Regions from separate parts of the Micrococcus sp. Alg238-R198 genome, predicted to be linked through region 1. Evidence: riboswitches for the same ligand, from Rfam matches in the RefSeq annotation. Region 1 holds a riboswitch; the other holds the start of a gene.
What was found. Region 1 has a riboswitch for thiamine pyrophosphate ahead of G6R13_RS01320 (FAD-dependent oxidoreductase). Riboswitches for the same ligand answer to the same signal wherever they lie in the genome.
Positions count from the first base shown of each region.

Region 1 (15,084 bases):
GCCGGGCTGTCCGACGTGGACGGCCCCGCCCCGTCCGGCGGAGACGAGCTCCCCCGGGCGGGACGGGGCCGTGCGACGGGACGGTCAGTCGTCGCCCTTGGACCCCAGCGTGGTCTTGGAGACCAGCATGAGGAACTCGGCGTTGGACGCGGTGTCCTTGATCTTGTTGGTGAGCAGGTCGAGGGCCTGCTGCTGCTCGAGGCCGGAGAGCACCCGGCGCAGCTTCCACATGATCTTGACCTCCTCCTGCGAGAGCAGGGCCTCCTCGCGGCGGGTGCCGGACGCGTTGACGTCCACCGCCGGGAAGATGCGGCGCTCCGCGAGGTGACGGGACAGGCGCAGCTCCATGTTGCCGGTGCCCTTGAACTCCTCGAAGATCACCTCGTCCATGCGCGAGCCGGTCTCGACCAGCGCGGTGGCCAGGATGGTCAGCGAGCCGCCGTTCTCGATGTTGCGGGCGGCGCCGAAGAACTTCTTCGGCGGGTACAGCGCCGAGGAGTCCACACCGCCGGAGAGGATGCGGCCCGAGGCCGGGGCGGCCAGGTTGTAGGCGCGGCCCAGGCGAGTCATGGAGTCGAGCAGCACGACGACGTCGCGGCCCATCTCCACGAGGCGCTTGGCACGCTCGATGGCCAGCTCGGCGAGGGTGGTGTGGTCGTCCGCCGGGCGGTCGAACGTGGAGGCGATGACCTCGCCGTCCACCGACCGCTGCATGTCGGTGACCTCCTCGGGGCGCTCGTCCACGAGCACCATCATGAGGTGGACCTCGGGGTTGTTCGTCTTGATCGCGTTGGCGATCGACTGCAGGATCATCGTCTTGCCGGCCTTGGGCGGGGAGACGATGAGGCCGCGCTGGCCCTTGCCGATGGGGCTGACCAGATCGATCACGCGGGGGCCGATCAGCTTGGGATCGGTCTCCAGGCGCAGGCGCTCCTGCGGGTACAGCGGCACGAGCTTGCCGAACTCCACGCGCTGCGGGTGCTCGACGGCGGGCTGACCGTTGACCGAGGAGATCTTCACCAGGGCGTTGAACTTCTGACGGTTGGAGCCGCCGCCGTGGTGCTGCTGCTTCTCACCGTCGCGCGGGGCGCGGATCGCGCCGACGACGGCGTCGCCCTTGCGCAGACCGTACTTCTTCACCATGGCCAGGGAGACGTAGACGTCGTTCGGGCCCGGCAGGTAGCCGGAGGTGCGGACGAACGCGTAGTTGTCCAGCACGTCGAGGATGCCGGCCACGGGCTGCAGGACGTCGTCCTCGGTCAGCTCGGTCTCGTCGACCTCGGGGCCGCCGCGGCCACGACGGTTGCGGCCGCGCTCGTTGCGGTTGCGACGGTTGCGGCGGTTGCGGCCGCCCTCGTCGTCGCGGTCGTCGCGGCGGCTGCGGTCCCCGCGTCCGCCGTCGCCCCGGCCGCCGTCCTCGGACTTGTCGCCGCGCTGCTCGCGCGAGCCGTCGCGGCCGTTCTCACGGTCCCGGTTGTTCTCGCGGCCGTTCTCACGGTCCCGGTTGTTCTCGCGGCCGTTCTCGCGGTCGCGGCCGTTCTCGCGGTCCCGCCCGTTGCGGCCGCGGCCGTTCTCGCGCCCGTTGTCGTCACGGTCCTCCCGGTCGCCGCGGCGGTCCGCGTCGGCGCCGTCCTCGCCCTTGGCGCCGTCGGAGCGACGGTCCTGACCCTGCTGGGCGTCGTCGTCGCCGGCGCGGCGGCGGCCGCGGGAGCGGCGCTCGGACTGCGGGCGGTCCTCGCCCTCGTCGCGGGTCTCGGACCCCCCGGACCGATCCTGGTCCGAGGCGGTCTCCCGGGGGGCCTGCTCGGTCTGGGCCTCGCGGGCCTCGGCCTGGGGCTGCCCGTCCTGGGCGGCGGCCGGAGCGGAGGTGTCGGCGTCGGCGCGGCGCGAGCGGCGGCGGGCCGGGCGCTCGGCGGCCGGGGCGGCGTCCTCTGAGGGCGGGGCGGCCGGGGCGGCCTCGACGGCGGGGGCCTGGGCCGCGCGCTCGGCGGCGTCGCGGTCCGCCACGGAGCCGCCGCGCTGGTGGTCGGAGATCGCGGTCACCAGGTCGGCCTTGCGCATGCGTGAGCCGCCGGCGATGCCGAGCTGGGAGGCCAGGGCCTGGAGCTGGGCGAGCTTGAGCGAGGCCAGGCCACCGCCGTTCGTCGGCGTGGTCTGTTCCGTGGATTCGGTCACGAAGGTTCCTTCTCCCTCGAATGCGGCCCGGCGGCGCGTGGCGCGTCGGGCTGCGGTGTGCATCCGGTCGGGCCGCGCAGCGGCGCCCCAGAAAACCGGGTTTCATGGTGTGAACTCATCAGTGGCGCCTCCCCTGATCGTGCGCAGTCGCTGCGTGACGGGGCGGAGGCGTCCGGACTCGACCGAGCCGGAGGGGGTCCCGCTCACCGGCCGTGCGCAGCACGGGATGGATCGCGGCGGGGTTCCGGCCGACGGCGCACGGTGCGTCCGGCCGTCACAGGCCCGGGCACCAGAGACCCGGGCCGCGCGAGGCGGTGGGGTCAGCCGTGGTGGAGTGATTCCACCCTAACACCGTCCACGGCCACGGACGGCACCAGCACGCGCCAGGCGGCCGCCCCGTCCGCCGTCAGAGCACGCGCCGCCTCCGCGGCGTGTTCAGCCGCCTGGACGCCGTCGCACAGCGCGAGCACCGTGGGGCCCGCGCCGGAGACGACGGCGGCATGGCCGCGCTCACGCAGCCCCGCGACGAGCGCGGCGCTGTCCGGCATGGCCACGGCGCGCGGCTCCTGGTGCAGCCAGTCGCGCGTGGCGGCCGGCAGCAGCGTGGGGTCCTCCGCCAGGGCGTGGACGAGCAGCGCGGCACGGCCGGCCTGGGCAGCCGCCACGGCGTGGGGCACCTCGGCGGGCAGCACGCCCCGGGCGACGTGGGTGGACAGCTCGGTGTCCGGGATCGCGACCACCGGCACCACGCGCTCGTGCAGCCGCAGCCGCGCCGTGGCCGGGCCGGGGACGTCGTCACGGATCCAGGAGACGGTGGCCCCACCCACGAGTGCGGGGGCGACGTTGTCCGGGTGCCCCTCGAAGCGGGTGGCCGCCTCGAGCAGGTCCGCGGGCGCCCGGCGCAGGGCGGCCGGCAGCAGGGCCTCGGCCGCGGCGTAGGCCGCGACGACGGCGGCCGCGGACGAGCCGAGCCCGCGGGCGTGCGGGATCCGGTTCACGGCGCGCAGGTGCAGCCCCGGCGCGGTGAACCCGCGGTCCCGCAGGTGCTCGTGCGCCAGGCGCAGGATCAGGTGCGCGCCGTCCCGCGGCAGGGTGGCCTCCCCCTCCCCCTCGACCTCCGCGACGTCAGGGCCCGCCACGACCGTGAGCGTCACCTCGTCGCGCAGCTCCAGGGCCAGGCCCATCGAGTCGAAGCCGGGGCCGAGGTTGGCGGAGGTGGCGGGGACGGAGACGGACGCGGCGGTCCCGGGCGCCAGCGGCTGCGGTGCGGCCATGGCTCAGCTCAGGCCGAGGGCCTGGGCGACGGTGACCACGTCGAACGGCACCGAGCGCGGGGTCACGTCGGCGCCGTCGGCGCCGCGCAGGGCCCACTGCGGGTCCTTGAGGCCGTGGCCGGTGACGGTGATGACCCAGCTCTTGCCGGCCGGCACGTTCCCGGCGGCGTGGTGCTTGAGCAGCCCGGCGACGCCGGCGGCGGAGGCGGGCTCGACGAACACGCCCTCCTTCGCGGAGAGCCAGCGATGGGCCTCGAGGATCTCCTCGTCCGTGACGGAGTCGATCATCCCGCCGGACTCGTCGCGGGCGGCCTCGGCCTGCTCCCACGAGGCCGGGTTGCCGATCCGGATGGCGGTGGCGATCGTGTCCGGGTCGGTCACGGGGTGGCCCTGGACGATCGGGGCGGCGCCCGCGGCCTGGAAGCCCCACATCACGGGGGTCTTCGTGGCCACCGCGGGCAGCTCGGCGTCCGAGGCGCCCTCGTGCGGGTTCACGTAGGGGGCGGCGTACTCGCGGTAGCCCTTCCAGTACGCGGTGATGTTGCCCGCGTTGCCCACGGGCAGCAGGTGGTAGTCCGGGGCGTCGCCGAGGGTGTCCACGACCTCGAACGCGCCGGTCTTCTGCCCCTCGATGCGGGCCGGGTTGACGGAGTTCACGAGGAACACGGGGTAGTTCTCGGCCAGCTTGCGGGCCACCTCGAGGCAGTCGTCGAAGTTGCCCTGCACCTGGAGGATCTCCGCGCCGTGGGCCACGGCCTGGGACATCTTGCCCATCGAGATCTTCCCCTCGGGCACGAGCACGGCGCACGTGATCCCGGCCTGCGCGGCGTAGGCCGCCGCCGAGGCGGACGTGTTGCCGGTGGACGCGCAGACGACGGCCTTCGCGCCGTCAGCGACGGCGGCGGTGATCGCCATGGTCATGCCGCGGTCCTTGAAGGAGCCGGTCGGGTTCATGCCCTCGAACTTCACGTGCACGGTGCCCTGCACCAGCTCGGAGAGGTGGGGGGCGTGGATGAGCGGGGTGCCGCCCTCGCCGAGGGTGATCACGCGCGTGTCCTCGGTGACGGGCAGGCGGTCGGCGTACTCGCGGACGACGCCGCGCCACTGGTGGGCCATGGGTCAGTTCCCTTCGACTCGGAGGACGGACGCGACCTCGTGGACGACGTCCAGGGCGGCGAGCGCCCCGACGGTGGCGTCGAGGTCGCGCTGCCGCGCACGGTGGGTGATCAGCCGCAGGGACGCGCCGGGGGCGTCCTCGCGCTCAGATGGGACCTGACGCAGCGTCTCGATGGAGACGCCGTGCTCCTCGAACACCCCGGCGACGCGGCGCAGCACACCGGGCTGGTCCGCCGCGCGCAGCACGACCATGAAGGAGGTGTGGGCCTCGGCCGGGTCCAGGGCGGGCAGGGCGGTGACGGGGGTGCGCAGGCGCGCCGGGCCGCCGCGCACGATGCGCTGGGCGATCGAGACGACGTCGCCCATCACCGCGGAGGCGGTGGGGGCGCCGCCGGCGCCGGGACCGTAGAACATGAGCTCGCCGGCGTTGTCGGCCTCCACGAAGACGGCGTTGAACGCCCCGCGCACGGAGGCCAGCGGGTGCTCCCGCGGCAGCAGGGTGGGGTGCACGCGCAGGACCGCGCCCTCGGCGCCGTCGGCGGCGCGGCCGCGCTCGGCGATCGCCAGCAGCTTGATGACGTAGCCCGCCTCCGCGGCGGCGGCGTTGTCCTCGGCCGTGATCGCGGTGATGCCCGCGACGGCCACCTGGTCCAGGGTGTACGGCGCCCCGAACGCGATGGTCGCCAGGATCGCGGCCTTCGCGGCGGCGTCGTGGCCCTCGACGTCGGCGGTCGGGTCGGCCTCGGCGTAGCCGAGCCGCTGGGCCTCGGCGAGGGCGTCGTCGAAGTCCGCCCCCTCGGAGTCCATCCGGTCGAGGATGAAGTTGGTGGTGCCGTTGGCGATGCCCATCACGCGGGTGACGCGGTCGCCGCCCAGGGAGTCGCGCAGCGGGCGCAGGATCGGGATGGCGCCGGCGACGGCGGCCTCGAAGCTGAGCTGCGCGCCGGTGGCGGCGGCCGCGGCGTACAGCTCCTCGCCGTGCTGGGCCAGCAGCGCCTTGTTGCCCGTCACCACGGACGTGCCGGCGGCCAGGGCGCGCAGGATCAGGGTGCGGGCCGGCTCGATGCCGCCCATCAGCTCGATGACGACGTCCGCGCCGTCCACGAGCGCCTCGGCGTCGGTCGTGTAGAGCGCCGGGCCCGCCTGCCAGTCGCGCGTCGCGCCCGTGTCCCGCACCGCGATGCCCGTGAGCTCGAGGTCGGCGCCCACGCGGTCCCGCAGGATGTCGGCGTCCTCGGTGAGGATCCGGGCGGTCTGGGACCCCACGGTCCCGCCGCCCAGTAGGGCGACCTTGAGTGCGGTGGGGGCGTCGGTGTGCTGGGGCATGGTCCTCCGTGATCCAGGGTGGGGTCGGGCCCGCGCGACCGCGCGGCCCGGCTGGCCTCGAATCTAGCGCGGCGCCCCGGCCCGTCCCACCGCGCGACACTCGGTGTCCGCAGAGCGGGACGGACCCACCCGGGCTCGAGGCCGGCGGCCGGGTGCGCCGCGCCCGCGTCCTCAGCGGGCGAGGCGCGGATCGGCCTCGCGGGCGAACAGGTCCTCCTGCGTCTCGCGACGGATGATCACCCGCGCCTGCCCGCCGGAGACCGCGACGACGGCCGGGCGGGCCAGCGCGTTGTAGTTCGAGGACATCACGTGCGTGTACGCGCCCGTGGCCGGCACGGCCAGCAGGTCGCCGCGGCCCAGGTCGGCCGGCAGGTACACGTCGCGGACCAGGATGTCGCCGGACTCGCAGTGCTTGCCCACCACGCGGGAGAGCACCGGCTCGGCCTCCGAGGTGCGGCGCGCGGAGACGGCGGTGTAGTCGGCGTCGTAGAGCACGGGACGCGGGTTGTCGGACATGCCGCCGTCCACGGCGACGTAGCGGCGGGCCGCGGTGCCGCCGTCGGGGGTGTCCGCGTCCACGGTCTTGGTCACCCCGACCGTGTAGAGGGTCAGCCCCGCGGGGCCCGAGATGGCCCGCCCCGGCTCGAGCGAGACCCGCGGGCACCTCAGGCCGAGGCGCTCGACGGTCTTCTGGACGTCGTCGGCGAGGGCGTCGGCGATCTCCGCGGCCGGGCGCGGCTCGTCCACGGCCGTGTAGGCGATGCCGTGGCCGCCGCCGAGGTCGAGCTCGGCCAGCTCCACCCCATGCTCAGCCTTGACCTCGGCGAGGAACTCGAGCACGCGTCCGGCCGCCAGCCCGAAGCCCTCGGCCTCGAAGATCTGGGACCCGATGTGGCAGTGCACGCCCAGCAGGTCGATCGACTCGGCCGCCAGGGCCGCGGCCACGGCGACGGCGGCCGGCGAGCGGCCGGCCACGTTGCCGTCCCGGTCGGTGGAGGCCGGGGCCAGGGAGAGGCCGAACTTCTGGTCCTCGTGCGCGGTGGCGATGAAGTCGTGGGTGTGCGCGTGCACGCCCGGGGTCAGCCGGAGCATCACGGGGGCGCGGCGGCCGGCCTCGGCCGCGAGCGCGGCCAGGTGGGTGAGCTCGTCGAGCGAGTCCACGATGATCCGGCCCACGCCCGCCTCGAGGGCGGTGCGCAGCTCGGCGTCCGACTTGTTGTTGCCGTGCAGGCCGATGTGGGCCGGGTCGACGCCGGCGGCCAGCGCGATCGCCAGCTCGCCGCCGGAGGCGGTGTCCACGCGCAGGCCCTCCTCGGCCGCCCAGCGGGCGGTGGAGAGGGTGAGCATGGACTTGCCGGCGTAGTAGACGTCCGCTCCCCCGCACAGGTCGGCGAACGCGGCGTCGAAGCCCTCGCGGAACGCGCGGGCGCGGGCGCGGAAGTCGTCCTCGTCCACCACGAGCAGCGGCGTGCCGAACTCCGCGGCGAGCGCGCTCGCGCGCAGGCCCTGGACGGTGAGCTCGCCGTCGGCGGCGCGGTCCACGCCGGCGGCCCACAGGCCGGGCACGAGCGCGTCCGGGTCCCCCGGCGCGGGGAGCCAGGCGGGGGCGAGCGGGGAGGCGGGGGCGGGCTGCGGCGTCGTCATCCGGGCGCTCACATCTTCTCCGGGGCGGTCACGCCGAGCAGGCCGAGGCCGTTGGCCAGCACCTGGGCGGTGGCGTCGTTGAGCCACAGGCGGGTGCGGTTGAGGGTCTCGACGGGACGCGGCGTCCCGTCGTCGGTGGGCATGGGCACGATGCGGCAGGCGGCGTACCACGAGTGGTAGGCCCCGGCGATCACCTCGAGGTGGCGGGCCACGCGGTGCGGCTCGCGCAGGCGCGCCGCCGCGCCGACGACGGCCGGGAACTCCGCCAGCTGGGCCAGCAGCTCCGACTCGGTGGCGTGGGTGAGCAGGGCGGCGTCGAACTCGGAGCGGTCCACGCCGTGGGCCTGCGCGGTGCGCGCCGCGCCCGAGGCGCGGGCGTGGGCGTACTGCACGTAGTAGACGGGGTTGTCGTTCGTGGCGGAGCGCAGCAGCTCGGGGTCGATCGTCAGGGGCGAGTCCGCGGGGTAGCGGGCCAGGTCGTAGCGCAGGGCGTCGCGGCCGAGCCACTCCACGAGGTCCTTGAGCTCGATGATGTTGCCGGCGCGCTTGGAGAGCTTCGCGCCGTTGACCGAGATGAGCTGGCCGATGAGGATCTCGATGTTCGTCGCCGGGTCGTCGCCGGCGGCGGCGGCGATCGCCTTGAGGCGGTTCACGTAGCCGTGGTGGTCGGCGCCGAGCAGGTACACCTTCTCCTCGAAGCCGCGGTCGCGCTTGTGGAGGTAGTAGGCGGCGTCGGCGGCGAAGTAGGTGGGCTCGCCGTTGGCGCGGATGAGCACGCGGTCCTTGTCGTCGCCGAAGTCGGTGGTCTTGAGCCACACGGCGCCCTCGCGGTCCTCGATGTGGCCCTGTTCGCGCAGCCGCTGCACGGCCTGTTCGATCGCGCCGGAGTCGTGGAGCGTCTGCTCCGAGGTGAACACGTCGAAGTGCACGTCGAAGGCGGCGAGCGTGTCCTTGATGTCCTGCATCTGGAGCCGGTACGCGGCCTCGCGGACCACCGGGCGGGCGGCCTCGTCCGTCAGCTCGCGCACGTCCGGGTGCTCGAGGGCGACGGCGTCGGCCAGCTCCTGCACGTACGCGCCCGGGTAGCCGCCCGCGGGGACGTCACGGCCGTGCAGGCGGGCGAGGACCGAGTCGGCGAACACGTTCATCTGGTTGCCGGCGTCGTTGACGTAGTACTCGGCGGTGACGTCCGCGCCCGAGGCGCGCAGCAGGCGGGCGATCGCGTCGCCCAGCGCGGCCCAGCGGGTGTGGCCGATGTGCAGCGGGCCGGTGGGGTTGGCGGAGACGAACTCCATGTTCACGGTGTGCCCGGCCAGGGCGTCGTTGCGGCCGTACTCCGGGCCGGCCTCGACGATCTCGCGGGCCAGGGCGCCGGCCGCGGCCGCGTCCAGGGTGACGTTGAGGAAGCCGGGGCCGGCGACGTCGACGGCGGCGATGCCCGGCTTCCCGGTCAGGCGCTCGGCCACGAGCCCGGCGAGGTCGCGCGGGGTCATCCCGGCCTTCTTGCCCAGCTGGAGGGCGACGTTGGTGGCCCAGTCGCCGTGCTCGCGGCTGCGGGGTCGCTCCACCTTCACGCGCGCGGGGGTGATCTCCTCCCGCAGCGCGGCGGGGAGGTCACCGGCATCGACGGCGTCGGTGAGGACAGCGGACAGCAGGGCGGAGAGGTCTTCGGGCTTCACCCGCGCAAGTCTACGGAAGGGCCGCCGCGCCCGTGCGCGTGCGAACGAACCCTGCGAGATGGCCCCCTCCGGCCCGCGGTGGGGGCCATCTCGCAGGGTTCGTCGGGGTGGGGGTCAGGCGGGCCAGGCGGCGAGGCCGCCGGCGAGGGACAGGACGCGCCCGCCGGCGCCCGGGTCGGCCCCGACGACGGCGTCCCGCGCCCGGGCCGAGCGGGCTCCGGCGGCGCAGTAGACCACCAGGACGCGGTCCTGCCCGGGCGCGTGGGCCGCCGGCTCCGCGAGGACGGCCTCGAGCGGGACGTGTCGATCGGCCACCGCCGCGGGGGCCTCGACGCGGCGCAGGCGCCGCTCCCAGTCCTCGCGGACGTCGAGCAGGGTGAGGGACGCGGCCCGGGCGGGGTCGGCGAGCAGGGCGGCCAGCGCGGCGGGGGCGATCTCCCCGCCCGCGGCGCCGCACGCCTCCGCCGAGCCGGGGGCGCCGGCGTCGTCCGGGCGGGGGGCCTGGTCCGCGTGGGCGGACAGGTCCGTCACGGGGGTCCGCTCGGGGTCGGGCACGAGCCGCAGCTCACGGAAGCGCATCGTCAGGGCGTCCACGGAGAGCAGCCGCCCGACCAGGGGCTCACCCACCCCGGAGAGCAGCTTGATCGCCTCGGCCGCCATGAGGGAGCCGATGATCCCGGGCAGCACCCCGAGCACTCCGGCCTGCGCGCACGAGGGCACCTCGCCGGGTTCGGGCCGCTCCGGGAACACGTCCCGGTACAGCGGCCCGCCCGGGGCGAACACGCTCACCTGCCCCGCGAACCGCAGGATCGCGCCCCACACCACGGGCACGCCGGCGATCTCGCACGCGTCGGCCACGAGGTAGCGGGTCGCGTAGTTGTCCGTGCCGTCGAGCACGAGGTCCACGCCGCCGACCCGTTCGAGCGCGTTGGCCGCGGTCAGGCGTTCGCGGTGCTCGACCACGCGCACCTCGGGGTGCAGGCCGCGCATCGTCGCGGCGGCGGAGGCGGTCTTGGGACGGCCGAGGTCCGCCTCGGCGTGGATCACCTGGCGGTGCAGGTTGGAGCGGTCCACCATGTCGTCGTCGATCACGTGGACCTCCCCCACGCCCGCGGCGGCGAGGTAGGTCAGCACGGGCGCCCCGAGGCCGCCGGCGCCGACCACGAGGACGCGGGAGCGCAGCAGCGCCAGCTGGGCCTCGGGGCCGAAGCCGTCCAGGCTCAGGTGGCGGGCGAAGCGCTCGAGCTGGGTGTCGGACAGTGCGGTGAGGTCGCGGGGCTCGCGGGCGGCGGGGTCCAGGGCGGCGGTCACCGCTCGTCCTCCTCGGCCGTGACCCGCCCGGCCATCGGCGAGGAGGCCAGGGCGTGCTCGCGGCGCGGGATGCGCCCGGCACGGCGGGCGCGGAAGCCCGCCTCGAGCGCGAGCCGGCACGCGTGGGCCATGCGGGCGGGCTCGGCGGCGCGGGTGATGGCGGAGGCGGCGAGCACGGCGTCGCAGCCGGCCTCCATCGCCAGGGCGACGTCCGAGGCGGTGCCCACGCCGGCGTCGAGCACGATCGGCACGGAGGCGCGGGAGACGATCAGCTCCAGGTGTGCGCGGTTGAGGATGCCCAGCCCCGAGCCGATCGGCGAGCCCAGCGGCATGACGGCGGCGGCGCCGGCCTGCTCGAGGCGCAGCGCCATGGCGGGGTCGTCCGAGGTGTAGGCCAGGACGGTGAAGCCGTCGGCGGCGAGCCGCTCGGTGGCCTCGAGGGTCTCGACGACGTCGGGCAGCAGGGTGCGCTCATCGGCGATGACCTCGACCTTCACGAGGTCGGTCTCGAGCGCCTCCCGGCCGAGCCGGGCGGTGAGCACGGCGTCCCGGGCGGTGTAGCAGCCGGCGGTGTTGGGCAGCACGTCGATGCCGAGGCGGTCCAGCAGCGCGACCAGGCCGTCACGGGTGTCCGCGGACCAGCGGCGCAGCGCCACGGTGGTGAGCGTGGTGCCGGAGGCGACGAGGGCGCCCTCGAGGGCGGTCAGGTCGGTGATGCCGCCCGTGCCCATGATGAGCCGGGAGGCCAGGTCGTAGCCGCCGATCCGCAGCGGCGGGATCGCGGGGGCGGCGGGCGGGGTGCGGTGCTCGGCCATCGCTCAGCCCCCCTGCACCGCGGTGACGACGTCGACCTCGTCCCCGGCGGCCAGCTCCCGGGTGGCCCAGGCCGACCGGGGCACGACCTCGCCGCCGACCGCCACGGCCACGCCGAGCCGCCGCCCATCCGCGGCGGCGCCGTCCTCGCCGATCGCGCGCCCGGTGACGTGCGCGACGACGTCGCGGACGGTGGCCACGGCCAGCTCGGCGGGCTCTCCGTTGAGGGTCAGGGGGAGGGTGCTCATGCGATCTCCTTCAGGCGGGCGTGCAGCAGCTCGAGGATCCGCCCGGCCGCCCAGGGGGCGAGCAGGATCCCGTGACGGTGGAAGCCGGTGGCGACGACGGCGCCCGGAGCCTCGGGCACGGCGAGCACGCGCGGGGCGTCGTCGGGGGTGCCGGGGCGGGCGGCGGTGGTGATCTCGACCAGCTCGCACTCGCGGACGGCGGGCAGGATCGCGGCGGCGTCGGCGAGCAGGTCCAGCACGGCCCCGGCGGAGGTGCCGGCCAGGCCGTCCTCGCGGGCCGAGGCGCCGACCACGAGGGTGCCGTCCGCGCGGGGCACGAGGTAGACCTGGCGCCCGTGGACGAGGCCGCGGACGGTGCGGGTGATCAGGTGCGACTCCCCCGGCAGCAGCTGCTCGGGGCGCACCCGCAGACGCAGCACGTCGCCGTGGACGGGGCGCAGCGGGACCTCGACGGCGGTGGCCGCGCCGCCGATCCCGCGGTGGCCCAGGCCCGCGGCGAGGACCGCGCCGTCGGCGGTGAGGACGCCCCCGTCGGCCAGCGTGAGGCGCACCCCCTCGCCCTCCGGGCCGGCGGCGGTGACGCGTCCGGCCACGAACCGGGCGGCGGGTCCGGCGCCGACCGGGAGCGGGCCGCCGTCGGGTCCGGTCTCGGCGCGCAGGGCGGCGACGCAGGCGGCGGCGAGCCGTCGCGGGTCCACCTGATGGTCGTCCGGGGCGTCGAAGCCGGCGGCCAGGCCCGGGGCCAGGGCGGGCTCGGCGCGGCGCAGCGCGCGGACGGAGACGGGCTCGACCCGGCGACCGAGGATCGAGGCGTGCTCGAGCACGTGGTCCCAGGCGCGGGCGTCCGAGGGGTCCGCGGCCACGATCCAGGCGCCCTGTGCGAGGAAGCCCGTCTCCACATCGGTGAAGGCGGCGAGCAGGTCCACGAGGGCCGGGTAGGCCTCCCAGCCGGCCTGCAGCAGCGGGGCGAGGTCGTCCTGGCTGAACTGGGTCTCGGCGAGCGGCGCGAGCATCCCCGCCGCGGCGTGGGTGGCCCCGGCCACGGCGTGCGGGCGCCCGGCGGCGTCCAGCTCGGGGGCGATCAGGGTGACGGCGTGGCCTGCGGCACGCAGACGCACGGCGGCGGTGAGGCCGATGATCCCGGCCCCGACGACGGCCACGTGCACGGACCGGTCCTCCTCACGGCGGCATGACCCGCATCGAGTGGTGATGGTCGGCCGCGCCGGCGCGGTGCGCCCCTGCGGCCCTCTCAGCCCGGCGTGTGCGGCCCGGGCTCCCATGGAACAGCGGCCAGTCTGCCACAGTGGGCGCATGCACTCCCCCGATCCGCTCCTGATGACCGCGGCCGGCCGCGACGACGGCGGCACCGGCCCCGGCGCGCGCCGCCGCGCCCGCCTCGCCGCCTCCCGGCTGTACGTCTGCACCGACCTGCAGCGGTTCCTGCGCCCGGACGGCACGCTCGACACGGCCGCGTTCGCCGACTTCTGCGCGGCGGCGTTCCGCGGCGGAGTAGACGTGATCCAGGTGCGGGACAAGGCCGTGGACGTGGCGGTCGAGCTGGCCGCGTTCGCCACGCTCGTCCCGCTGGCCCGGGAGCACGGGGCGCTCTCGGCCGCCAACGACCGCGCCGACGTCGCCGCCCTGGCCGGGGTGGACGTGTTCCACACGGGCCAGACCGACCTGACCACCGCGCAGTGCCGCGCCCTGCTGGGCCCGGACGTGGTGCTCGGCCGCTCGTGCCACACCGAGGCGCAGGTGCGCGGCGCCCGCGCGGAGGACGGCCTGGACTACTTCTGCACGGGGCCGGTGTGGGCGACGCCCACGAAGCCGGGCCGGGCCGCCGTCGGACTGGAACTGCCGACCCTCGCCGCACGCCTGGACGCGGAGGACCCGGCGGGGGCGCGGCCGTGGTTCGCCATCGGCGGCGTCGACGCGGACCGGCTGCCCGAGGTCCGCGCGGCCGGGGCGGAACGGATCGTGGTGGTCCGCGCCGTGACGCAGGCCGAGGACCCCGAGGCCGCGGCCCGGACCCTGCGCGCGGGCCTGCCCGGCTGACGCGCCCCGCGGGGAGGTCACGGACGGGCCGTCCTGATGGTGTAGAGTCGACGAGTCCGCAACGCGCTCGACGCGTCGCGACCCCCGCCTCCGTAGCTCAGGGGATAGAGCGTCTGCCTCCGGAGCAGAAGGCCGCAGGTTCGAATCCTGCCGGGGGCACGAGCGAACAGAGCCGGACCCCCGTGGCGACACGGTGGTCCGGCTCTTCTGCGTTCTGCGGACCCGGACGCTCGAGCGGAGCGGGAGGTCCGGGTCACCGGCATTCGAGGCGGGAAATCGACCTCATGGGACGTCCCGAGGTGCGTATTCGCCGGATTTCCCGCCTCGAACGTGTCGAAGCCCGGAGGTCCCGCCCTCAGCCCCGCTGCGCATGACCATGGTCGACGGGCCCGTGCCACGTCGGCCGCGAGGCGTCCCCGACCGCGAGCGCCTCCCCCGCCCGCATCGCGTCGGCCAGCCACGGCTTGGCCCGCTCGAGTGCGTCCTCCCAGCTCAGGCCCGCCCCGGCCAGCGTGGCCAGGGCCGAGGAGAGGGTGCAGCCGGTGCCGTGCGAGGCGCGGGTCGTCACGCGCGGGCCGCGCACCTCGTGCACAGCCCCGTCCACGCGCACGACGGCGTCCGGCACCTCCGCCGCTGCGGCCTCGTCCAGGTGCCCGCCCTTGAGCAGGACCGTCACGTCGTGCTCGGCGGCCAGGCCCCGCGCGGCGTCGAGGGCGGCGTCCCAGTCCGTCGCGTCCCGCCCGGTCAGCCGGGCCAGCTCGGGCAGGTTGGGTGTCACCAGGTGCGCCACCCGCAGCAGCCGGGCCCACGCGGCGCGCCCGTCGTCGTCGCCCACCGCGGTGAGGGCGTCCCCGCTCGAGGCCACCATGACCGGATCCAGCACGACGACGGCGGGCCGGGTCTCCTCGAGCCAGCCGGCGACGGCCCGCATGAGCTCCACCGTGCCGAGCATGCCGATCTTCACGGCGTCCACGGCGATGTCGGCGGCGACCGAGTCGAGCTGGGCGCGCACCACGTCCACCGGCAGCGGGTGGACGGCCTGCACGCCCTGCGTGTTCTGGGCGGTGATCGCGGTGATCGCGGTCATCCCGTAGCCGCCCCACGCGGCGATGGTCTTCAGGTCGGCCTGGACACCGGCGCCGCCGCCGGAGTCGGAGCCGGCGATGCTGAGCACACGGGGGACGGCGGAGGTCATGCGGGGGCTCCTTCGGGTCGGGGCGGATCGGCCGCCCGGGCCGGGCCGATCCCGCCCATGAGAATGTAGTCGCATGTCCCACGTCACAGAGAGCTCTCCCGCGCACCCCGGCCGAGCCGAGGAGTCGGCGCCGCTGCGGCCGACCTCCCCGCTCGGGATCGCCGCCACGTTCATCGGCACCACCATCGGCGCCGGGTACGCCTCGGGCAACGAGATCCTGCAGTACTTCGTGAGCTTCGGCCTCTGGG
Region 1 is NZ_UNRH01000001.1:279,841-294,924, forward strand. It holds gene rho (transcription termination factor Rho) at 85-2,175, opposite strand; gene thrB (homoserine kinase) at 2,496-3,449, opposite strand; gene thrC (threonine synthase) at 3,453-4,565, opposite strand; gene G6R13_RS01290 (homoserine dehydrogenase) at 4,569-5,891, opposite strand; gene lysA (diaminopimelate decarboxylase) at 6,063-7,535, opposite strand; gene argS (arginine--tRNA ligase) at 7,544-9,214, opposite strand; gene moeB (molybdopterin-synthase adenylyltransferase MoeB) at 9,329-10,525, opposite strand; gene G6R13_RS01310 (thiazole synthase) at 10,522-11,340, opposite strand; gene thiS (sulfur carrier protein ThiS) at 11,344-11,586, opposite strand; gene G6R13_RS01320 (FAD-dependent oxidoreductase) at 11,583-12,752, opposite strand; TPP riboswitch at 12,746-12,876, opposite strand; gene thiE (thiamine phosphate synthase) at 12,898-13,641, shown strand; tRNA gene G6R13_RS01330 (tRNA-Arg) at 13,728-13,800, shown strand; gene thiD (bifunctional hydroxymethylpyrimidine kinase/phosphomethylpyrimidine kinase) at 13,997-14,836, opposite strand; gene G6R13_RS01340 (hypothetical protein) at 14,910-15,084, shown strand, end outside.

Region 2 (15,084 bases), on a different contig from region 1:
GCCGCCGGCCACGAGCGTCATTCCCAGCGTCTCGACCGCGAAAAGCGGCAGGTAGGTGTTCGTGGCCTGCATGCCCAGGCCGGTGAGGAACGCGATCGCCGCGAAGAACCAGACCGTGGCCGGCAGGGGCGAGGTGTCCCGCCGTCGTCGCCCGCCGACGGGGCCGGTGGCCGGCGGCGGCGCCCCGGGCAGCGGCGGGGCGGCGACCAGGGCGAGCACCCAGAGCGCCCCGATGAGCACCGCGGCCCCCAGCGCGGCGCCCGTCCAGCCGAGGGCGAGGGACGCGGCCGGGAAGAACAGGCCGCCGACCAGCTGGGCCGCCTGCACGCCGGACTGCTTCACCCCGACCCACCCGATGCGCCTCTCCGGCGGCACCACGGTCCGGATGATCCGGTTCGTGGTGGGGTTGGAGATGGCCTGCGTGACGCCCGCCACGGCGGCCGCCGCGTACAGCACGGGCAGGGACGGGGCGACGGCGCCGAGCACGAGCGCCGCGGCGGTGCCGCCGAAGATGATGCTCAGCTGTGCGCGGGCGGACAGGCGGTCGGCGGCCCGGCCGAGGCCGAGCGAGGTGACGGCGGCCGCCGCGAACACGACCGTCATCACGGTGCCGAGCTGGCCCGAGGTGACGTCGAGCCGCTCCATCACGACCGTGGAGGAGGCGGAGACGCCGTAGTTGAACAGGGGCCCGGCGCCCATCGCCGCCAGCAGCACCCACAGCAGGGCCGCGGAGGGGCGGCGAGCGGCGGGGGCGGGCAGGGTCACGGCCCCAGGCTACGACCCCTCACGCGACGAGGCGGGAAATCTATCTCATGGGCGCCCGGGGGCGTCGTGTGAGGTGGATTTCCCGCCTCGAAAGCGGGGGTGACTGCGGGGGTGGGTCAGCCGACGCGGCCCTCGCCGCGGTGCTCGCCCTCGACGCGGCCGGTGGTCCCCCGCTGGGTGACCTCCTCGCCGTCCTGGCGCTCGGGCCGCTCGCCGGCCTCCGCCGGCAGGCCCTCGTTCTCGTCGGTGGGCGTCTCGCCGGCGGTGGCGGCGGGTGCCGGATCCTGCGGGGCCCGACGACGGCCGCCGTGCGGGGACAGCGACTCACCCTCACCCAACGAGCTGACGCGCGGCATCGGCGACGTCGTCAGCGGCACGGACTCGGTCTGCCGGGCGTCGACCAGCGTGGAGCCCGTCCCGGAGATGGGGGAGCCCTGCACGGGGGCGCCGCCCGCCTCGCGGCCCGGGATCAGCAGCTCGGAGCGCCACTCGGGGTCGCGCTCGGTGAGGTAGTCCACGCGGGCGTGCTCGCCGAAGTGGTCCGCGTCCGCCTCCTCCCAGTCCATGGCCCAGCCGGCGGGCGGGTCGTTGAGCAGCTCGTCCGTGCGCAGCCAGTGGTAGATGGACGCGTACGAGCGGGTGCTCAGGTGGTCCACGCGTCGGCGCAGCATGCGGGTGTTCAGCTGGGACGGATGCGTCAGACCCATGGACGCCATGATCTGCACGGCCTCGCGCACGGTCAGGCGGTGGTAGTTGAAGACGCGGTTGCCCTTGTCCTCCACGTCGAGGGCGCGCATCAGACGCGGGTCCTGCGTGGCCACCCCCACGGGGCACTCGTTCGTGTGGCACTTCTGCGCCTGGATGCACCCGGTGGCCATCATCATCGCGCGGGCGGACATGGTGAAGTCCGCGCCCTGGATCAGACGCCTGACGATGTCCGAACCGGTGGCGACCTTGCCGGCCGCGCCGAGCTTGATCATGTGGCGCAGGCCGGTGCCCACGAGCGCGTTGTGCACGAGCATGAGGCCCTCGGTCAGCGGGGTGCCCACGCGGTCCGAGTACTCGAGCGGGGCGGCGCCGGTGCCGCCCTCGGAGCCGTCCACGATGATGAAGTCGGGGGCGATCCGCTCCTCCCAGATGGCCTTGGTCATGGCCAGCACGTCCACGCGGGAGCCCACGCAGAACTTGATGCCGATCGGCTTGCCGTCCGAGAGCTCACGGAGCTGCTCGACGAACCTGACCATCTCGCGCGGGGTGCGGAACGCGGAGTGGGACGCCGGGGACAGGCAGTCCTTGTCCATCGGGATCTCGCGGGCCTCGGCGATCTCGGGGGAGATCTTCTCCTTGGGCAGCATGCCGCCCAGGCCGGGCTTCGCGCCCTGGGAGATCTTGATGGTGATGCCCTTGACCTCGGGCAGCAGCGCCTTCTCGGCGAACTTCTCCGGGCTGAAGGTGCCGTCCTCGTTGCGGCAGCCGAAGTAGCCGGAGCCGATCTCCCAGAACAGGTCCGCGCCGTTGCCGCGGTGGTACTTGGTGAGGCCGCCCTCGCCGGTCTCGTGGATGAACCCGCCCAGGCCGGCGCCCTTGTTCATGGCGATCACGGCGTTGGCGGAGAGGGAGCCGAAGGACATGGACGAGATGTTCATCAGCGAGATGTCCACGGGCCGGCGGCAGTCCGGGCCGCCGATCCGCACCGTGGGGGGCTCCTCCGGCGGGTTGACCGGGGCGGTGGAGTGCAACAGGAACTCGTAGCCGATCTCCGAGGTGTCCCGCTCGGTGCCGAACGCCTTGTGGCTGTCCAGTCCCTTCGCACGGGCGTAGACGATCGAGCGGGTGTCCCGGTCGAACGGCTTGCCGTCGAAGTTGCGCTCGATGAAGTACTGCTGGATCTCGGGGCGGATCGACTCCAGCAGGTACCGCATGTGGCCGAGCACGGGGTAGTTGCGGAGGATCGCGTGCCGCTTCTGGGTCATGTCCCACACGGCGAGCACGAGCAGCGCCACCAGGAGGACCGCCAGCACCCACCACGCGCCGCCGCCGATGGCGGCCACCAGCACGACGACGAGCGCGGCCAGCGAGAGGGTCGCGACGATCAGGAGTCTGTTGTTCACCCGACCATCGTGCCCTATATCACTCGAACGTTCATCCTCGCTGCACTGTGTCGAAGTCCCACGTGTGGGGCAGGGGCGTCCGGGCCGACGGCAGGGCCACGCTGCGCCGCCACTCGTGCAGCCACTCCGGCAGCGTCGGCTCCCCCGCGAGGTCGTGGCCGGCCGCCGCCGCGATCGCCCGGACCTCGTCGTTCTCTACGGGGCGGCCGTCCTTCTTGCGCAGGCGCGTGCAGATGTACGCGCGCACCGCGACGTCGCCGTCGACCACCACGCGCTGCTCGAACCACACCGCGCGCTCATCCAGGCCGATCATCCGCGTCTCCACGTCGAACCGCTGCCCCAGGGTCACCGAGCGGCGGAACGCGATCTGCTCGGCCTGCACCACGGGCGTCCAGCCGCGACGGCGGATCTCGTCCCACAGGCCGGTGCGGACCATCGCGTCGAAGCGGCCGAGGTCGAACAGCCCGAAGTACTGGCCGTTGTTGACGTGCAGGGCCATGTCCACGTCCGTGGGCAGGGCGCGCATCGGCAACGTCGTCGGCTCCCAGAGTCCGGCGCGCGGGCGGCGGCGGGCGCGGGCGACGACCCAGATCGTGCGGGGGATCAGATGCATCAGAGGTTCCTCCTCGGGGTCACAGGACCCCCTCGGTCAGATGGTCCGGCGTGCCGAACCGGTGGGCGGTCACGGACACGGCCTGTTCGTGCAGGAACGGCAGCAGCTCCACCTCGCCGGCGCTCACCACGGGGCCAGCGTAGACCGCCACGTCGGGGGTGTCGCCGAGCGCCGCGTGGAGCGCGCGCCGCGCCGCCTCGGCCGCCTCCCGGTCGCCGGCCCAGTCGGCGACGAGCCGGATCCGTGCGTCGCCGCCGCCCTCCGCTGCGGGCGGGACCAGGGCCAGCCGCCGGGCGCGGTCGTGGAACGCGGCGTCATCCTCGACGACGACGTCCACCGGCGCGGCCGTGCCGGCACCCTCCGTGCGGACGGACCGGACCAACTCCTCCACCCGGCCGCGCACGGCCTCGGCCGAGAGCCCGTCCGCGTCGGGCCCCTCCGCGGTGGGGGTCGGGCGCAGGCTCACGGTCATGGGCGCCCCGGCGCGCAGGCCGGCGGAGACGATGCGCAGCAGGTGGTCGGCGGGCCCCGAGTGCCGGCGCACGAGGACCGGGGTGGGGACGTGACGCAGCACGTTCCGCTCGGCCTCGAGCGCGGAGACGTCCGTGGCCACCCCGAACACGGTGGTCCACGCGTGGGTGTCGAGGGCGCGGGCGGTCTCGAGCCAGGACGCACCCGCGCCGTCGGCCTCGGCCCCGGGCCGTCCCTCTCCCCCGGCCCACGTGGGCGCGTCCTCCCAGTCCACGAGGCCGTGCAGGTAGTGCGGCCCGCCGGCCTTCGTGGTGGGGCCGACGACGGAACGCTTCCAGCCGCCGAAGGGCTGGCGGCGCACGATGGCCCCGGTGATGCCGCGGTTCACGTAGAGGTTGCCGGCGCGCACGCCGCGCAGCCACACGTCGATCTCCTCCCGGTCCAGCGAGTGCAGCCCGGAGGTGAGGCCGTAGTCCACGGCGTTCACGATCCCGATCGCCTCCTCGAGCGTCTCGGCCGTCATCACGGCCAGCACGGGGCCGAAGTACTCGGTGAGGTGGGCGTCGGCGCCGGGGCGGACGCCGGAGCGGATGCCCGGGCTCCACAGGCGACCCGTCTCGTCCAGCGGCCGCGGGCGCAGGGCCCACCGCTCCCCCGGGCCGAGCTCGGTGAGCCCGCGGCGCAGCTTCTCGCCGGGGGCCTCGATCACGGGGCCCATCTCGGCGCGCGGGTCCGCGGGGTGCGCCACGTGCAGGGACGAGGCGGCGTCCAGCAGCTGCCGGTGGAAGCGCTCGGAGGTGGCCACGGAGCCGACGAGCACCACGAGGGAGGACGCCGAGCACTTCTGGCCGGCGTGACCGAACGCGGACTGGACCACGTCCTTCGTGGCCAGGTCCAGATCCGCGGACGGGGTCACGATCACGGCGTTCTTGCCGGAGGTCTCGGCGAGCAGGTGCAGGTCGGGGCGCATCCCCTTGAACAGCCGTGCGGTGTCCCAGCTGCCGGTGAGGATGAGCCGCTCGACGGCCGGGTCGGTCACGAGCGCCGCGCCGACCTCCGCCTCGTCCTCGTCCGCCAGTGTCACCAGGCGCACGAGGTCCGCGGGGTCGTGCCCGGCGAGCGGGCCGCCGTCGTCGAACAGGCCCGAGTCCCGCAGCCCGGCCACGATCAGCTCCCACGCGACCGCGCCCGTCCGCTCGGACTGCGGGGCCGGCTTGAACACCACGGGCGAGCCGGCCCCGAGCGCGGCGAGGACGCCCCCGACCGGGATGGCCACGGGGAAGTTCCACGGCGGGATCACCAGGGTCAGGCGGACGGGCACGGCGCGAGCGCCCTCCACCGCGTCCAGGCCGCGGGCCAGGCGCGCGTAGTAGTGCGCGAAGTCCACGGCCTCGGAGACCTCGGGGTCGCCCTGGTCCAGGGTCTTGCCGGTCTCGGCGGCGGCCACCTCCAGCAGGCGGGCCCGGCCGGCGTGCAGGGCCCGTCCGACGGCGTCCAGCGCGTCGGCGCGCTCGTGGCCGGTGAGCGCGCCCCAGCGGGCGCCGGGGTGGGCGGTGGCGGCGATGGCGGCGCGGGCGTCGTCGGCCGTGGTGGCGCGGTGGGCGCGGACGGTGTCCGTCCCGAGGTCCGAGCCCGGGACGGCCGCGAGGATCCGGCGGGCCCACTCCCGGTTGCCGGGCAGCGCGGGGTCCGTGTCCGGGGTGTTGGCGAAGCCGTCCACGGGGGCGGGGGTCGGCCCGTCCTCCCCGCGGGACCGGTCCTGGAGGCGGTTCGGACGGGGCACGGCCGCGTCCAGGTGGCGCAGCGAGGCGCGGAAGCGCTCCTCCTCGCGGGCGAACAGGTCCGCGTCCGCGTCCAGGTCGAACACGGCGGACATGAAGTTCTCCGGGGAGGCGCCCTCCTCGAGGCGGCGCACGAGGTAGGAGATCGCCACGTCGAACTCCTCGGGCCGCACCACGGGCGTGTAGAGCAGCAGGGCGCCGACGTCGGCCCGGACGGCGGCGGCCTGGCCGGTGGCCATGCCGAGCAGCATCTCGAACTCCACCGCGGCCGGGTCGAGCCCGCGGCGCTCGATCAGCCGGTGGGCCAGGGCGACGTCGAAGAGGTTGTGCCCGGCCACGCCGATGCGCACGTGGGCCAGATGCTCCGGGGTGAGCGCGTAGTTGAGCACGCGCTTGTAGTTGGTGTCCGCCTCCTGCTTCGAGCCCACCGTGGCCAGCGGCCAGCCCGTCAGGGAGGCCTGCATCCGCTCCATGGGCAGGTTGGCGCCCTTGACCACGCGCACCTTGACCGGGGCGCCGCCGGCGGCGACGCGGCGCGCGGCCCACTCCTGCAGGCGCACCATGGCCGCGAGCGCGTCCGGCAGGTAGGCCTGCAGCACGATGCCGGCCTCGTAGTCGCGCAGGCCCGGCTGCTCGAGCAGGGCGGTGAACACGTTGAGCGTGAGGTCGAGGTCGCGGTACTCCTCCATATCCAGGTTGATGAAGGTGTCCCGATCCCGGGCGAGCTCGAACAGCGGGGTGAGCCGCTCGGTGATGTCCGCGACGGCCTCGTCGAACGCGTAGGGCGCGTGCGGGGCGGTGGCGGCGGAGACCTTGACGGACACGTAGTCGACGTCGTCGCGGCGGATCAGCGCGGCGATGCCCTCGAGTCGGCGGTCCGCCTCGCCCTGACCGAGGATCGCCTCGCCCAGCAGGTTGATGTTCAGCCGGGTGTGCTCGTCGCGCAGGGCCGCGATGGCCTTGCCGAGCTGCCGGTCCCGCGCGTCGACGATCAGGTGGGAGACCATGCGCCGCAGCACGCGGCGGGCCGTGGGGACGGCGATGCGCGGCACGAGCGGGGCGGCGCGGCCGCCGACGCCGAGGACGGCGCGCAGGGCCGGGGGCAGGAAGCCGGGGGCGCGGCCGGCGAGCTCCCGCAGCGCCCGGGCGGCGATCGCGGGGTCCTCGGGGCGGACCACGTGGTCCACGAAGCGCACGATGAAGTCGAGGCCGCCCGGCTCCTTCAGGGCGCCCGCCAGCTGGCGGGCCGCGAAGTCGGCCTCATGGTCGCGGGACTCGGCGAGCCAACGCCGCACCTGCGCGACGGCGTCGTCGGCGAGGGCGTGCAGGTCGGCGGGGTCGGGGATCCCGCCGGTCGCGCCGAGGACCCGGTCGAGATCGTCGTGGTCCTGGGCGGAGAACATCGCGGTCATGGCCGCACTCTGCACGTGTGCCGGGTCACAGGTCAAACCGCCGCGGCTTCCTGTCAGACGCCTATGCTCGATGGACATCCCCTCGCCGCGCGCCCGCGCGTCGCCGCCGTCTTCCCAGGAGCCCGTCCGCCATGGCCGCCGCCGACCCCGTCCCCACCGACGCGCGGGAGCGCCGGGACGTCGTCGTGCCCGTGCCCGGACCCGAGGATCCGCCCGAGCGGGCCTGGCTCGTCCTGCCCCACCGCCACCCGGTGCCGACGCTGCTAGACGAGACGCGGGACGCCGTCGTGGGCCTGGCCGAGACGCTCGCCGCCGTGCTGCCGGTCACCGTGCTCGCCCACCCGCGCGACGCCGGGGCGGCGCGGCTGGTGCCCCCGGAGGTGGACCTGCTGCGCGCGCCCGTGGGCTCACCGCTGCTGGGCCGCACCGGGCCGAGCTTCATCCGCCGCCCCGAGGGCCTGGCCGCCGTCGCCTGGCGCAGCGCCGCGGGACTGACCGGGACCGGACCGCTCGACGGCGCGGCCGCGACGGCCGTGGCGGAGGCGGCGGGACTGCCGCTGCTCACGCCCCTGCTGTGCGCCCCGCGCGGGGCCTGGGTGACCGACGGCGAGGGGACGGCCGTGGTGGCCGCGGACCCCGTGCTGGACGGGCGGATCAACGGCGCGTGGACCCCCGGCCAGGTGGCCGCCGAGTTCGCCGCCCTGCTGGGGATCACCCGGGTGCTGTGGGTGCCGCCGGCACCGCGGCCGGACACCGGGCCGTGGGGCGGGCCCGGTCACCTGGCCTCGTGGGTGCGCCTGCAGGGCGACGGCGAGGCCGCCGTGCACTGGCGCGGCGACCGGTTCCACCCCGAGCACCCGTACGCCGCGGCGGCGCTGCGCTTCCTGCAGGGCGCCGACGACGCCGCCGGCCGGCCCCTGCGCGTGCGCACGGTGACCGGGGCGGCGCAGCCCGCCGAGTACGACCCGGCCGAGCGGGGCCCCCGCTCCCTCCTGGACACGCTGCCGCTGGGCGCTGCGGTGCTGCGGCCGGCGTTCGAGGACGCCGCGGGCGAGGAGGCCGCGGCCGCCGCGTGCGCGGCACTGCACCCGGGGCTGCCCCAGCTGTCGTTCCCCGCCCCGCCGCTGCTGCGGCTGGCCGGCGCGCTCAACGACCTGGTGCTGCTCCAGCCCCGCCCGTGACCTCGTCGGTCGCGGGGCCGTCGTCGTCCCCGCCGTCCGTCGGGGCGCGGTCCTCGTCCTTCCCGTGCGCGTCCGAGCGCCAGGCCGCCGGGCGCAGCCGTTCCAGGAGCGAGGACTGACGGCGCTCCATCCCCTTCAGGTCCGAGGCGATGAGCGCGTTGATCCAGCGGGCGTTCGGGTCGGCGTCGATCAGCACGGCCTTGGCCAGCAGCGTGCAGGGCAGCGCGAGGATGGCGCCGAGCGGGCCGAGGACCCAGGCCCAGAAGAGCAGGGAGAGGAAGCTGACGGTGGGGATCACGCCGATCGCGTCGCCGGCCACCTTGGGCTGGATCACGGACTGCAGCACGAAGTTCAGCACCGAGTAGCTGACCACCACCCACAGGAAGTCGGACCAGCCGCCCGCCGCCAGGCCCAGGACGGCCGGCGGCAGCAGGCCGATGATGAAGCCGATGTTCGGGATGTAGTTGGTGAGGAAGCTGAGCACGCCCCACACGAGCGCGAGCGGCACGCCGATCAGCATGAGGGCAATCACGTCCAGCACCGCCACGATCAGGCCGAACACCGTGGTGACCACCCAGTAGCGGCGCACGCCCTGGGCGAACTCGACCAGGGCGTGGCCGAACTCGTGGCGGGCGGTGCTGAGCAGGCGGACGCGGCGTTCGACGTCCATCGAGTCCATCGCGAGGAAGAACATGCCCATGATCACGGTGACGAGCAGGCCGAAGACCGCGTAGACGTTCGTGGCGATCTTCGTGACGGCGCTGACGGCCGTCCCGGTGACGGCACTCATGTCGATCGAGGCCAGCTGCTGGGACACCATGTCCGGGGTCACGCCGCGCTCGTTGAGCCAGTGCGAGACGTCCAGGACGATCTGCTGGAAGCGGTCCGCGTACTTCGGCAGCTCCGCCACCAGCTCGAGGCCGGACCACACCATCATGCCCCCGAACACGGCCATCACCGCGACGACCAGCAGGACGGTGGTGGCGGCCCCGAGCACGGGGTGCAGGCCCCGGCGGATGAGCCAGGCCTGCAGGGGGTAGGCCACGATCACGAGGTTCAGCCCCAGGAAGACGGGCGCCGCGATGGAGGCGATCCCCTGGAAGAACTGCACCACCAGCACCAGGCCCGCGAGCGTCAGGACGATCACCAGCATGCGCGGCCACATGCGGTGGGGGCGGCGGATGTCCCAGTCGGAGGCGGGGCTGGACGAGGCGGGCGGCGGGGTCACCCCCGCGGGCTGTGCGGCGCTCACGCGGGCAGTCTATGCGCGGGCCGGACGGGGTAGGGTCGGGACCAGTCCACATCGACAGGGGAGCGCCCGCGCGGCGCTGAGAGTGCGGTCCGCCGCAGACCCTCGAACCTGCTCCGGTCCGCACCGGCGAAGGAAGTCGAGTCTCCCGGTCGACGTCGTCCCGGGATTCCGGTGGCGGCCTCGTCCCGGCCCCTCCGCCGTCCCAGAGGAGAACCGCCATGTCCCGCACCCCGCACCGCGCCCTCGCCGCCCTCTCAGTGGCCGCCCTCGCCCTCACCGGCTGTTCGGTGTCCGGCTCGTCCGGCGACGGGGCGTCGTCGTCCGCCGCCGGCGCCGGCGGCGAGCCGACGACGGTGACGATCATGACGCACGACTCGTTCAACCTGCCCCAGGAGCTCGTCCAGAAGTTCGAGCAGGAGTCCGGCTACACCCTGAAGACCACGGCCCCCGGCGACGCCGGCAGCGTGGTGAACCAGCTCCTGCTGGCCAAGGACGAGCCCACCGTGGACGGCGTCTACGGCGTGGAGGACCACTCGGCGCACCGCCTCGTCCGCGAGGGCGTCGTCGCCGAATACACCCCGCAGGACCTGCCCGCCTCCGCGCAGGACCGGATGGTGGAGGACCGCATGACCCCGGTGGACCAGGGCCAGGTGTGCTTCAACACGGATCCGGCATGGTTCGAGGCCCACGACGTCGAGGCCCCCACCTCGATCGACCAGCTCGACGACCCCGAGTACGCGAAGCTGACGGTCGCCACCTCCCCCGTGGCCTCCTCCCCCGGCCTGGCGCTGCTCGCGGCCACCACGGAGAAGTACGGCGACGACGGCTGGCAGGACTGGTGGCGGGGCCTGATGGAGAACGGGGGCAAGGTCGCCGACAGCTGGTCCGACGCCTACAACTCGGACTTCTCCGGCGGCGAGGGCAAGGGTCGGTTCCCGGTGGTGCTCTCCTACTCCTCCTCCCCCGCGTTCGCCCCCGAGACCGAGGTGATCGAGGACTCCTGCACCCCGCAGGTCGAGTACGCCGGCGTGCTCGAGGGCGCGAAGAACCCCGAGGGCGCGCAGGCGTTCGTGGACTTCATGCTCACCGAGGAGGTCCAGTCCGCCCTGCCCGAGTCGATGTACATGTACCCGATCGACGAGTCGGTGCAGCTGCCCGAGGAGTGGGCGCAGAACGCGCCGCTCGTCGAGGACGCCATCACCCCGGACCCCGCCCGCATCGACGAGCGCCGCGAGGACCTGCTGAAGGAGTGGACCGCCCTGTCCGAGGCCTCCCGGCGCTGATGTCCGCGCTCACCGAGGTCGCGGCCCCCGGCACGGACCTGCCGCGCCGGCGGGCCCGCGGCCGGGGGGACGGGCTCGGCCCGTGGTGGCTGGTGGCCGCCGTCCTGCCGGTCGCCTTCCTGCTCGTCTTCTTCGCGTGGCCCGTGGCGGCCATGCTCTGGCGCGGGATCGGCGGCGACGCCGACGCGTTCACCGGCGCCGTGGACCTCACCGCCTTCGGGGAGACCCTCGCCCGCGAGCGCACGTGGCGCATCCTCGGCCAGACGCTCGGCATGGCCGCCGCCGGCACGGTGGTCTCGGTGGCGCTCGGCCTGCCGACCGCGTTCGTGCTGCACCGGCGTCGCATCCCGGGGCGGGCCGTGCTCCGCGCCCTCGTGCTCGTGCCGTTCGTGCTGCCCACGGTGGTGGTCGGCGTCGCGTTCCGCGCCCTGCTCGCCCCCGGCGGACCGCTCGGCTTCACCGGGCTGGACCAGACGACCACCGCCGTCGTGCTGGCCATGGTCTTCTTCAACGTGTCCGTGGTGGTGCGCCAGGTGGGCGCGCTGTGGAACGCGCTGGACCCGCGCCAGACCGAGGCCGCCCGCACCCTGGGCGCCTCGCCGTGGCGGGCGTTCCGCACCGTGACGCTGCCCCAGCTCGCCCCGGCGATCGCCGCGAGCGCGGCGCTGGTGTTCCTGTTCTGCGCGTCCGCGTTCGGCATCGTCCAGACGCTCGGCCGGCCCGGCTACGGCACGCTCGAGTCGGAGATCTGGGTGCAGACCTCCGTCTACCTGGACCTGCGGACCGCGGCGGTGTTCTCCGTGCTGCAGTTCGCGGTGGTGCTGGCCGCCGTCGTGGTCTCCGGCGTGACGGCGGCGCGCACCCAGCGGGCGCTGCGCCTGCGGGAGACGCCGCCGGCCCGGCTCACGCGCGCGGACGCGGTCCCGGTGGCCGTGATGCTCGCGGTGGTGGCGCTCGTGGTGGCGCCGATCCTGACGCTCGTGGTGCGCTCCTTCCACACCCGCCACGGCTGGGGGCTGGGCAACTATCGGCTGCTGTCCACGAGCGCGGGCAGCGGGTTCGTGGGCGGGTCGACGCCGGCCCAGGCGCTCGAACAGTCCCTGCGGGTGGCCGTGGACGCCACGCTCGTGACGCTCGTGGTGGCCGTGCCGCTGGCCCTGCTGCTGACCCGGCCCTTCCGTTCACGCGCGGCGCTGGTGGCCCAGCGGGCCCTCGACGGCGCCCTGCTCCTGCCGCTCGGGGTGTCCGCGGTGACCGTGGGCTTCGGCTTCGTCGTGTCCCTGCGGGCCGCGTTCCCGGAGCTGGCGGCCTCGGGCGTGCTCGTGCCACTGGCCCAGGCGGTGGTGGCGCTGCCGCTCGCGGTGCGGGCGCTCGTGCCCGTGCTCGCGGCGGTGGACCCGCGGCTGCGAGAGGCCGCGCGCACCCTCGGGGCGGGCCCGTGGCGGGTGCTGGCCACGGTGGACGGCCCGTTCCTCGCGCGCGGCGTGGGTGTGGCCGCGGGCTTCGCGTTCGCGGTGTCCCTGGGCGAGTTCGGGGCCACGAGCTTCCTGGCGAGCCCGTCCGCGCCCACCCTGCCGGTGCTGATCGCCCGGCTGCTGGGCCGGCCGGGCGCGGACAACTACGGGATGGCGCTCGCGGCGGCCACGGTGCTGGCCGTGCTGAGCGCCGGGATCATGCTGGTGTGCGAGCGGCTGCGCCCCCGGGGCCCGGCCGGGGCGGGAGGTCTGTGATGACGCCGACGACGACGGGGGCCTCCCTCCGGCTCCGGGACGTGGCGATCCGCTACCCGGACGGCTCCACCCCCGTGCGGGGGACGGACCTGGACGTGGCCGCCGGGGAGATCGTGGCGCTCGTGGGCGCCTCCGGCTCGGGCAAGTCCACGATCCTGCGCGGGATCGCCGGGCTCGAGGACGTCGTGGCGGGCACGGTGGAGCTCGACGGGCGGGACGTGGCCGCGGTGCCGACGCACCGCCGGGGCGTGGGGATGGTGTTCCAGGACGGGCAGCTGTTCCCGCACCGGACCGTGGGCCGGAACGTGGCGTACGGCCTCGAGTCCGCCGGCTGGGACCGGGCCCGGCGGCGGGCACGCGTGGCCGAGCTGCTGGACCTGGTGGGCCTGACCGAGCTCACGGACCGGCCTGTGCAGCGGCTCTCCGGCGGGCAGGCCCAGCGCGTGGCGCTGGCCCGGTCGCTGGCCCCGGCCCCGCGGGTGCTCCTGCTGGACGAGCCGCTGTCCGCGCTCGACGCGGACCTGCGCCGGCGCCTGGCCGAGGACATCCGGACGGTGCTGCGGGCGGCGGGGACGACCGGCGTCGTCGTCACCCACGACCTCGCGGAGGCCGCGGTGATGGCCGACCGCACCGTGCGCCTGGGCGCGGGGGGACGCATCGCGGCGGAGGAGGACGGCCCGGCGGTAGCCTCTCAGGCATGACCCCGCCCGCACCCCGCCCCCGGCTGACCGCCCAGGACGTGGTGGACGCCGCCGTCGGGATCCTGCAGGACTTCGGCATGGGCGACCTGTCCATGCGGCGCGTGGCCGCGGTGCTGGGCGTGCAGGCCTCCGCGCTGTACTGGCACGTGCCGGACAAGCAGTCGCTGCTGGCGCGGGTGGCGGACCGGATCGTCGCCGAGGCGGAGGAGACCGTGCGCGCCCGCCGCGTCACGGACCTGGCGGGCCGCGCCGAGGCCGCGGAGGCCGCCCTGCTGCGGCACCGGGACGGGGCGGACGTGGTGCTCTCCGCCCTCGCGCTCGGGCTGGGCGGCCTCGGCCTGCACCGTCTGCTCACCGAGGCGGCGGACACCCCGGAGGACGGGGAGCGGGCCCTGGCGCTGCTGCTGGGCACCGTGTCCCTGCGGCAGCAGCGCGCGCAGGCGCAGGCGCTCGGCGTGCCGACCGGCCCGGACGTGCAGCGGCACCGCACGGACCCGCTCTGACGCCTCGTCCGACGCGGCCGCGCGGGAGGCCGAGGAGAGGAGACCTGCCTCCTCACAGGTGCGCTCGGTAAGGTCGCCCAGAGCAGAACAGGTCGGGACGGGTCGTCCCCTTCGTCCACGGCGATCCCGCCCGACCGCCGCAGGACCAGCATGGCCCGCCGGACCCGGCTCACAGTTCCGGCGCGGTCCCCTTCGACACAGCCGGCGAAGCCATGGGAGCACGGATCAACCACCCGCGGACGGTCGTGGACCGGACGCTGCATCACGACGTCGAGCCCGCACACCCCGCGGCGCTCGTCGACGTGGGCTGGGACTTCCGTGGCCCGGGCGCCAAGGCGGAGGAGCAGCACCGCCCGCTGCGCGTGGTCCGTGCCCGCCGGCCTCGGGGCACCCCGCGGGACCGGAACGGCGTCGACCTCACGCGCACCGGCCCCGTCGTCCCCCGCCCCTCCCCGCCGCGCACCCGGATCCGCCGGGACGGCGTCCGCGTGGTGGCCAGCCCGCTGGCCATGCTGCCCGGCGTGGACCACGGCCCCGCCCTCCGCCTGGACCTGCATCCGACGACGGGGGGCATCGTCTACGTGGCCCGCGAGCTCGAGCTGCGCGAGCTCGGCGACGACGTCCGCGGCCACGTCTACACCGGGATGGTCGGGACGGCGCATCTGAGCGCCTTCTGGTCCACCGTCACCGTCGACCTGCCGCCGGAGCGCCCGGTGATCGTGCGGCTGCGCTCGGACCGGGACGCCGAGCTGCTCTCCCTGCTCGAGGTCCTCGCCCCCGTGGACACGCGCGTGGTCTCCTACCGGCTCGACGAGTCCCCCGTGGGCACGCAGCGCTCCAGCTACCTGCTGCCGGACGTGGACCCGGAGACGGTCGCCCAGACGGGCGCGGCCCGGATCCCGCTCGAGGCCATCGAGGCCGCCCAGGAGGAGGAGGACGCGCTGCGCCGCTCCTCCGGCGTCTTCCTCTCCCGCCGCCGCACGGACCGCTTCCTGCGCCGCAACCTGCCCGGGGTGACCCACAGCCTCACGTTCGCGGACGAGGCTGACGTGACGGACGTGTACGTGGACGGCTCCGTGCTGCGCGGCTCCCGCATCGGCGGGGCGGCCGCCGTCGCCGGGCCGAGCATGTGGGCCGTGCAGGCCGTGGCCGGGGCCACGATGCCGCTCGAGGTGGAACTCGAGGCGCTCGTGCTGGGGCACGTGATCTGCGCGTGGGCGGGCACCCCCGGCGGCCGGGTCACCATCCACTCGGACTCGCGCGCCGCGCTGGCCCTGCTCA
Region 2 is NZ_UNRH01000002.1:248,889-263,972, forward strand. It holds gene G6R13_RS03190 (MFS transporter) at 1-765, opposite strand, end outside; gene G6R13_RS03195 (FMN-binding glutamate synthase family protein) at 882-2,876, opposite strand; gene G6R13_RS03200 (acyl-CoA thioesterase) at 2,908-3,489, opposite strand; gene G6R13_RS03205 (bifunctional proline dehydrogenase/L-glutamate gamma-semialdehyde dehydrogenase) at 3,509-7,153, opposite strand; gene G6R13_RS03210 (agmatine deiminase family protein) at 7,285-8,334, shown strand; gene G6R13_RS03215 (AI-2E family transporter) at 8,300-9,586, opposite strand; TPP riboswitch at 9,633-9,738, shown strand; gene G6R13_RS03220 (thiamine ABC transporter substrate-binding protein) at 9,805-10,869, shown strand; gene G6R13_RS03225 (iron ABC transporter permease) at 10,869-12,599, shown strand; gene G6R13_RS03230 (ABC transporter ATP-binding protein) at 12,599-13,300, shown strand; gene G6R13_RS03235 (TetR family transcriptional regulator) at 13,297-13,803, shown strand; gene G6R13_RS03240 (RNase H family protein) at 14,016-15,084, shown strand, end outside.
Region 2: another riboswitch for thiamine pyrophosphate. It lies ahead of G6R13_RS03220 (thiamine ABC transporter substrate-binding protein); the one in region 1 lies ahead of G6R13_RS01320 (FAD-dependent oxidoreductase).